DNA from 4 places in the Labrys sp. KB_33_2 genome. Region 2 is predicted to be linked to each of the others. Evidence: riboswitches for the same ligand, from Rfam matches in the RefSeq annotation. Region 2 holds a riboswitch; each other region holds the start of a gene.
The links. A riboswitch is a leader RNA that binds a small molecule or an ion and turns the genes downstream of it on or off. The one in region 2 is predicted to bind cobalamin.
Positions count from the first base shown of each region.

Region 1 (2,195 bases), on a different contig from region 2:
CTATGTAGCCAACAATCAGGTCGCCACAGCTTCCCTCGCGGATCTGATCCGTTCGGTGCATGGAAGCCTTACTGGTCTGAATAGTCCAAAGCCGGTTGAAGCGGACAGACCGCTGACGCCTGCCGTTCCGATCAGGAAGTCCGTCACCCCGGATCATCTGATCTGTTTGGAAGACGGTCGCAAATTCAAATCGCTGACGCGGCATCTGCGAACAGCCTATGACCTGACGCCGGTGCAGTATCGGGAAAAGTGGCGGCTACCCAGCAACTACCCCATGGTTGCACCAAACTATTCGGCTCATCGCTCTCGCCTCGCAAGGGAACTCGGCCTTGGCCAAGTGCGCCAGAAAGCCAAGAGCGAGCCACCGCCGCCTCCCGCCCCAAGCAAGGGCAGAAGGAAAAAGGCGTCATAGACGTTCGTCACCTCGGTCTAATGACGATCCCGATCTCGCCGGCTCCAGCAGGGCCGGCGAGTACGATCCAAGCCAGGTAGATGGAGCTCAAGCTTTCCCTGAAATCGTCCAGGATTGCACAGGACGGGGATTCCCAGTGCTTGACAGGTGCGACCCTGTCACCCTAGCGTCACGTCGACGGTTCCCCTCGGGGATAATAGGGAACGCGGAGAAGTGAGAAATCATTTCGAACCGCGGCTGCCCCCGCAACTGTAGGCGGTGAGTCCTTCGTTACATGCCACTGGGATCAGGCCCGGGAAGGCGACGAGGCGTACGACGACCCGTGAGCCAGGAGACCTGCCGTCACAATGGTCACGCGCGGTAACATTGGGCGGGGGTCCTCAATGGTGGTCGATCCAGATGTCCTTATGGGGCAGCGGGAGGGACTTCAATCGCAGTGACGGCCATTGGCTATCCTGCTTGAGGTCTTCATGGACTCGACTATTTCGCGCCTGCAACGCGCGGTTTTGACAGCTGGCATCGTTGGGACGTCCTACATTCTGGCGACGCATGCTCTGGCGCAGAGTGCGGGAACACCGCCCGAGCCGATCGAACTGGATCCGGTCTATGTCAATTCTGCCACGCTGACGCCGACACCCGCCAGTCAGATAGGCAGTTCGATCACGGTAATCACGGCAGATGACATCGCCAAACAGCAGCGGCGCACCGTCAAAGACGTACTGAGCACCGCGCCCGGCCTCAATCTCGTGCAGTCAGGCGGCCCGGGCACCCAGACCTCCATCTTCATGCGCGGAACCAATTCCAACCATGTCAAGGTGCTCATCGACGGCATCGATGTTTCCAATCCTGCCGTTCCCAATGCTGCCGCCGATCTTGGCCAATTGCTGACCGGTGACATTGAGCGCATCGAAATTCTGCGTGGACCGCAAGGCGGACTCTATGGCGCCGACGCCATCGGAGGCGTCATCTCGATCACCATGAAGAAAGGCTCAGGCGCCCCCAAGCTGACGGCCAGTGTCGAAGGCGGATCACATGGCACGTTCAATCAACGCGCGGGAGTGAGCGGCTCGGCTTCGATTTTCAACTATACCTTCGGTATCGAGCATTTTCGTTCGACGGACACGCCGGTCACGCCCTGGGAACTTCTCGTATCCGGCACCGTCGCGCGCCCCAACTACTATGACAATTACACCTATTCCGGCCGGGTCGGTGCCGATCTGACGGATAATTTCTCCGTCAACGTCATTGCCCGCTACACCGACTCCAAGCTCGGTTTCACCAGCGACGGCTATGGAGCGTGCTTTTGCGCGCCCAACCCTTCGCGCACCTGGCTGTTGAACCATCAATTGTTCACGCGTGCCGAGGGTATCTGGCATTCGCTCGATAATCGCTACCGAACCATATTCGGCGTTTCCTACAGCAATCTATGGAGCCGGAACGTCTATCCGCCGGTGACCTTCACGGCGCCGAGCGCGGCAACCGGCGAACGGCTGAAGTTTGACCTGAGGCAGGAGATTGCCCTCAGCGACAATTACAAGGTGCTGCTCGGCGTCGAGCACGAGCGCTTCAGCCTGGATCTGGGAAATCTCAAGGCTTCGGATGTCGACAACGCAGCCTATGCCCAGTTGGAAGCAAACCTCTTCAAGGGCTTCACCGTGGCGTCCAACATTCGCTATGACCATTACAATAGTTTCGGCGGTCACTTCACCTATCGCCTCGCCCCGACCTACACCTTCGATCAGACCGGAACCCAACTGAAGGCCAGCGTCGGCACGGGCTTCAA
Region 1 covers NZ_JBFREW010000002.1:35,643-37,837, forward strand. The annotation lists gene AB4037_RS03525 (MucR family transcriptional regulator) at 1-412, shown strand, start outside; cobalamin riboswitch at 574-770, shown strand; gene AB4037_RS03530 (TonB-dependent receptor plug domain-containing protein) at 883-2,195, shown strand, end outside.
Region 1: linked by a shared signal. The riboswitch ahead of AB4037_RS03530 (TonB-dependent receptor plug domain-containing protein) and the one ahead of metE (5-methyltetrahydropteroyltriglutamate--homocysteine S-methyltransferase) in region 2 are both predicted to bind cobalamin.

Region 2 (2,195 bases):
GGCCGGGGCGCAAGAGATGATTGATGTCCATGAAGGCCTGCTCGGCCAGAAGCCGCAACGCCTCGCCATCCACCTGCAGAATCTCGCTGCCTCCGAGCTTTTCGACCCGCACGCCCTCGCTGGTCAGCTTGCGGTAGGGCGTCTCGTCCGCTCCCAGGGGGAACAGGGGAACGTGGGGATAGCGGGAATTGGCAGCGGAATCGGCAGGCATGGAGAGGATCTCCGAACAGAGCGTTTTGCGATTTGACGGCTTCGGCAAGAATCGCAAAGACGCGTCAAAACAAGGAGCTAGAGCAAACAAGCGTTTCCGTCTAAACGCGCTTTGCTCCAGGGCTGGCAGAGGTGGCGCAGGGGTGCCACCGGTTTGGCCCTGATTTAGTCGTTTTTCTCACCGCTGCCTATGATCAATTGGAATCGTTCCATGCTGAAGCCCCCTCGGCCTTTCGTGCACGGCCAGACGAGGCACTCAGGCAGGCGCCGCCATCGACACCGGGCTTGTGGTTGCGATTGAAGCCGAGCAAAGGCCGCCGCGAGGTCGCGATCCAAGGGCAACCTATGATCGCATGGCATGCCTATATAAACATGTCTTTATGTCGACCTTGACTTTCACGACGTCTTGTCGTTTGCTTGCCCAGTCGAGGTTCTTCCATTCTCGCAATGGAAGCTAAGAGGGAAGCCGGTGCGATGCCGGCGCTGCCCCCGCAACTGTAGACGGCGAGAACTTGCCTCATCATGCCACTGCCTGCCCTGCGCAGGTGGGAAGGCAGGCAAGCTCGGTGAGCCGTGAGCCAGGAGACCTGCCCCGACGAATGTAAACGTCCTCGGGCGGGGTGTCCCGGTGGTTGCTTGACCAAGTCAATGTCCTTGGCCGCGTCAGGCGCTCCCGTACGGCCTTTGCCCCCAGTTCTTCATGGGGTCTGCCGATGTTCAAGCTTCAAACTGCCATCATGCGTGAAGGTGCAGTCGATCCGACTGCTCGACGACGAATGCGTTGCGGCGTGCCCTAACGGTACGCCGCTCCCTCCTCGATCCGATCCATTCACCACGAACCGGGACCTATCGGTCACCGGCCGGAGACGCGCATGTCCATTCCCATTTCGACGCTCGGCACGCCACGCATCGGCCCACGTCGCGAACTCAAGACGGCCCTCGAAGCCCACTGGGCCGGAAGGCAGAACGAGACCGCCTTGCTCGCAACGGCAGCCCAGTTGCGCGCGAGCAACTGGGCTCGACAGAGCCTGCTCGGCGTTACCCATATCCCGTCCAATGACTTTTCGCTCTACGATCAGGTTCTCGATATGAGCGCCGTGGTCGGTGCCATCCCCTCTCAATATGGCTGGGAGGGTGGCTCCGTCCCGCTTTCGACCTATTTCGCCATGGCGCGCGGCAGGCGGGGCCATGACGATCGTGGCCATGAGGGCTGCTGCCATGGCGGCGGCGGTGTCCCCGCTCTCGAGATGACCAAATGGTTCGACACCAACTATCACTACATGGTTCCCGAATTTCGCCGCGGCCAGGCCTTCGAACTCGCTTCGGCCAAGCCCATTGACGAATTCAGGGAGGCCGTAGCGCTCGGCTTCCACACGCACCCCGTGCTCATCGGCCCGGTGACCTATCTGCTGCTCGGCAAGAGCAAGGACGAGGGCCTGGATCCGCTCACCCTGCTGCCAGGCCTCTTGCCCGTCTATGCCGAGATCCTGCACAGGTTGGCCGCGGCCGGCGCGGACTGGGTGCAGTTCGACGAACCCTGTCTCGTGCTCGATCTCGACGAGAACGCGCGGGCCGCCCTGCGCCATGCCTATGGCGTCCTTTCCAGCACGGTCTCCGATCTGAAGATCATGATCGCGACCTATTTCGGCGGCCTCGGCTACAATCTCGACCTGGCACTCGACCTGCCCAGCGCCGGCCTGCATCTCGACCTGGTGCGGGCGCCAAGCCAGCTCGGGCAGGCGGTCGCACGAGCCAGCGCCGACAAGGTGCTATCGCTGGGCGTGATCGACGGGCGCAATGTCTGGCGGAGCGACCTGACTGCCCTTCTTGATCGGATCGAGCCGGCGGTTGCAGCCCTCGGCCCCCACCGCGTCGTCCTCGCTCCGAGCTGTTCCCTGTTCCACGTTCCCTACGATGTCGAGGCCGAGAGCGCGTTCGATCCTGAACTCCGGAGCTGGCTGGCCTTTGCGATACAGAAAATCGGG
Region 2 covers NZ_JBFREW010000016.1:72,594-74,788, reverse strand. The annotation lists gene AB4037_RS25955 (fumarate hydratase) at 1-211, opposite strand, end outside; cobalamin riboswitch at 622-819, shown strand; gene metE (5-methyltetrahydropteroyltriglutamate--homocysteine S-methyltransferase) at 1,083-2,195, shown strand, end outside.

Region 3 (2,195 bases), on a different contig from region 2:
CCAGCCGATCCAAAGGACTGGCTTGGAACCAAACAGTGAGAGCAAACAAGCGTTCATACCTGAACGCGCTTTGCTCTGGGGTTAATTGAGGCGGAATGCCGCTGCAGATTTTGAAATATGGGGTCTGCTGACCCGAAAAAGAAAGAGGCCGCCGAATGGCGGCCCAAGTCTTAGGGAGGAAACGCCCAAGGAGGGCAGTGGGGGAGCGCAAACGCGCATCCACCACGTCCGTAGAGTGATCCTGATGCGTTCATTTCGCAAGTGCGAAATGAAAGAAATTTTGAAAACCGGCCCAAAACCGGGCCGGTGTTGTAAAAATGCGACGTTTGACGTGGTCGGTTGGCCTTTTTCAGCGGCTGGCGGAGGTTTGCAGCAGCTTCTGTGCTGCAACGCCGAAAGCGATCCCGAGCGTTGCCCATAGCACGGCATGGATGCCGAGCGAGGCAACGCGGAACTTCCATAGCACCGTGGCCGAGAAATCCGCCGGGATGTCGTTGACGGCCGGCAGAATCTGCATGGCGACCACCATCACCACCAGATAGGCGGCAGCCCCCACCAAGTTGGCGTTCCAGCGGCCGAGGCTGGCGGCGAGCCGGTTCGCCGTGCCCAGGGCGGCCGCCATCGTCAGCAGGGAGAGCAGGATCATGCCGAAATAAAAGGCGGTCCGCAGGCCGATCGTGTCGGGATTGCCAACGGCCGGCGGCGTCGCCGGATATTTGATCTGCGGTACCAGCATGATGGCGGCAAAACCGACGAGCGCGATCACCCCTGCTGTCGCGCGCGGGCTGAGCGTGCCGATCCGTCCCTGCGCGAAGGCGAAGACCAAAGCGAAGATGCCGCCGAGGGCTGCGCCATAGACGACCATGCCGGTCATGAGGCCGTAGCTGGACTGCACCGGCCGGCTGACCGGGTCTTCCTCATGTTCATGTGCTGCGGCCGGCTGGGAGGTTGCCGGCGTTGCGGATGGCGCCGGTGCGGCGGCGACCGCGTGGCTTTCCTCATAGGCGATAGCGGCATCGACCTGTGGTTCACCGAAGACCCAGGCGAAGCCAGACGCCAACAGTCCGGCCAGGATGCCGATCAGCATCCCCCGGATCAAAAGCGATCTAACCATGTCGTTTGCCTATGCGCCCTAGTGGCAGGGGAAGCCGAGCAGATGGCGAGCGTCGTGCACGAATTCGTGGATGTAGACGCCGGGAATCAGCGAGGTCGCGCCTTGTTCGGCGCCGACGAAATAAATGGCGAGTACGGCCAGGAGCACGGTGAAGAGCGCCCAGGGCAAGATCTCGCGGACCGGGATGGCGATCGGCTGCTGGGCGACGGGTGCCAGAGTTGCGGTGGTCATGAAAAGCTCCTTGGGATTACGCGTCCCGCTACGAGTCATGCTGCCTTGGAAGAGGTCTGACTTCCGGACGGCGCCCAAGCGCCGCCGTTCACAGTGGCGCGACCGTGCCGGATTCACACCGGCTTCCCACCCTTGGCAAAGCCCTTCCATAAGAGCCCAAGTCACGAACATGTCAATATTCCGGAAGCGACTTAGAGCATAAGTTGCGCGACTTTTTGGACGATACCATGCGTTGAAACAAAAACTTAGGGAGCATGATCCGATTGGTTCGGTCGAATCATGCACTCTAAGTCTTGGGAACTGCCGTCATGACACCACGCCTGATCCTGCTATGCCATGGGGCTACGCCTGCGGTGCGCGCAGCGGGTTTTCCCCTCGATGAGGCGCTCGATGCAAGAGGGCTGGCTGCGGCGCGGAAGCTGGAAGGGCATTTCGGCAGGCCGGCCCGCATCCTGAGCAGCCCGGCGCTCAGGGCTCGCCAGACCGCGCAGGCCCTCGGCCATGATCCTGAGGTCGATGAAGCCCTGCGCGAATGCGATCATGGCCGCTGGGCAGGGCTTGCCCTGGACGCGGTAGCGGCCGCCGAACCCGAGGCGCTCCGGGCATGGCTGACCGATCCGGATGCCTGCCCGCATGGCGGAGAGAGTGTTGCAACCCTGATTGCGCGGGTCGGCGCCTGGCTCGATGGCAGGCGGTTCGAGGGGTATACGCTCGCCGTTACCCACGCTTCGGTGCTGCGCGCCGCGGTCGTTCACGCCCTCGGGGCCGAGGCTCGTTCCTTCTGGCGTATCGATGCCGCCCCGTTGGCGACAGCCGATCTCAGGCCATCCGGCCGGGGCTGGTCGCTGCG
Region 3 covers NZ_JBFREW010000012.1:161,414-163,608, reverse strand. The annotation lists gene AB4037_RS21935 (CbtA family protein) at 350-1,114, opposite strand; gene AB4037_RS21930 (CbtB domain-containing protein) at 1,133-1,345, opposite strand; cobalamin riboswitch at 1,376-1,521, opposite strand; gene AB4037_RS21925 (histidine phosphatase family protein) at 1,654-2,195, shown strand, end outside.
Region 3: linked by a shared signal. The riboswitch ahead of AB4037_RS21930 (CbtB domain-containing protein) and the one ahead of metE (5-methyltetrahydropteroyltriglutamate--homocysteine S-methyltransferase) in region 2 are both predicted to bind cobalamin.

Region 4 (2,195 bases), on a different contig from region 2:
GGCTGAACACGATCGTGCAGCAATTCGGCACCGACATGCTGCGGCTGAAAGGCATCATCGCCTTCGACGGCGATCCCCAGCGCTTCGTGGTGCAGGGTGTGCATATGCTGATCGAGGGCGATCATCAGCGCCCCTGGAAGCCAGAAGAGGAGCGCAGGAGCCGTCTGGTGTTCATCGGGCGTAATCTGCCGAAAGACGTGATCGAACAGGGGTTCCTGGCCTGTCGGGCCTAAAGCGTTTTGCTCCAGGTGAGGGAAGGCGCGCACTGGGGCGGGAAAACAGGGCTCGCCATCGTCCGCCACCCGCTTTGCATATTCGCTTGACCGCGATCGGGACACCCCGGTAACTGTGGCACTGACGGTTCCCGTCGGGTGCGAGCCCGATGGGAGTAATAGGGAACACGGTCCGGCTTTCTCGAAGCCCATGCCGTGGCTGCCCCCGCAACTGTAGGCGGATTGCCGAGCATCCTCGTGGCGCCAAAAGCGCCATGCCACTGTGGGTGACCCCATGGGAAGGCAGAGGCAAGGCCGATATCCGCGAGCCAGGAAACCTGCCGTCATCTCGATCAATCCCATGTCACGGGCGGGGATGCCCGGAACAGGAGACAATGTGACGTTTCTTCCCGCCATCTCGGGCCGTCGCCCACCTGTTCCCTCCACTTCGCGCCATCAGACCCTCTGCCATAGCCTGGCCTGAGGGCGTTTCCCGTTTTCGGCCCTGCGCCGAACAGCGCCATCTTCCTATCGCGAACCGAGAGAACGTCATGACTTTTCCCAAGGCAAAGGCCTGCTGGTCCAGCTTCGCCGTCATGCTTGCGGCCGGCTTCAGCCTGACGCTGAGCATCGATCCAGCCGCCGCCCAGGCGACCAAATATCCGCTCAAGATCGCCAATTGCGGACGCACCGTCACCTTCGAGCATGCCCCGCAGCGCACTGTCTCCGTCGGCCAGAGCGGTACGGAGGTTCTCTACCTCCTCGGTCTTGCCGACAAGGTGGTGGGGACGGCCGTCTGGTTCGGCCCGGTTCTGCCGGGCTATGAAGAGGCCAACGTCAAGATTCCGCGCCTGGCCGACAATGATCCGAGCTTCGAAAGCGTGATCGCCAAGAAACCCGACCTCGTGACCGCCCAGTTCCAGTGGCATGTCGGCCCCAGTGGCATCGTCGGCAAGCCCGAGCAGTTCGAGGAACTGGGTGTCCAGACCTATGTTTCGCCCGCTGATTGCGTCGGCAAGGACAATTCCAGCGGTGGCGACGGCACCCGCGGCACCCTTTTCACCATGGATCTGGTCTATCAGGAGATCAGGGAACTCGCCGAGATCTTCGACGTGCAGGAGCGCGGTTCGAAGGTCATCGCGGACCTGAAGGCACGCGAGGAAGCCGCCCGCCGCAAGATCGCCACCGGCGATGGCAAGGTCTCGGCTGCCTTCTGGTTTTCGAGCGCCAAGGTCGATGTCGATCCCTATATGGCCGGCAAGAACAGCGTCCCAGGCTACATCATGTCCGTCCTGGCTCTCCGGAACATCGTGGAAAGCGAGGAGGAATGGCCGAGCGTCGGTTGGGAGACCGTCGCCAAGGCAGATCCCACCATCATCGTCGCCGGGAGGATGGACCGTCGCCGCTATCCCGCCGACGACATCGCCGTGAAGCTCAATTTCCTCAAGACCGATCCGGTGGCGAGCCTGATGCCGGCCGTCAAGGAGGGCCATGTCGTGGAAATGGACGTCCAGGCCATGCAGCCGAGCGTGCGCGTCGTCGACGGCATCGAGATGCTCGCCGATGCCATCCAGCGTTTCGGCCTGAAGCGTTGAGATGAACCGCGCTGTCACGCGATTGCTGGCAATCGGCATGCTGGCGCTGGCCGTGCTGGTGTTGGCGCTCTGGCTGGGCGCCGCCATCGGCGAGACGGCCATCCCGATGGAGGTGGTGGCCAAGACGGCGGCCAACCGCCTGTGGGGCGCCGGCTACATTCTCGATCGCATCGATGAAGGCATCGTGTGGAACTACAGGCTGAGCCGCGCCGTCGTCGCGGCCTGCTGCGGCGCGGCCCTGGCGCTGTCGGGCGTCGTGCTGCAGTCGCTGCTGCGCAATGTCCTGGCCGATCCCTATGTGCTCGGCATCTCGGCCGGGGCATCGACGGGGGCGGTCGGGGTCGCCATTCTCGGCCTCGGCGCGGGATTTTTGAGCCTGCCGGCCGGC
Region 4 covers NZ_JBFREW010000007.1:155,753-157,947, reverse strand. The annotation lists gene AB4037_RS14690 (CobW family GTP-binding protein) at 1-233, shown strand, start outside; cobalamin riboswitch at 342-572, shown strand; gene AB4037_RS14685 (ABC transporter substrate-binding protein) at 764-1,807, shown strand; gene AB4037_RS14680 (FecCD family ABC transporter permease) at 1,809-2,195, shown strand, end outside.
Region 4: linked by a shared signal. The riboswitch ahead of AB4037_RS14685 (ABC transporter substrate-binding protein) and the one ahead of metE (5-methyltetrahydropteroyltriglutamate--homocysteine S-methyltransferase) in region 2 are both predicted to bind cobalamin.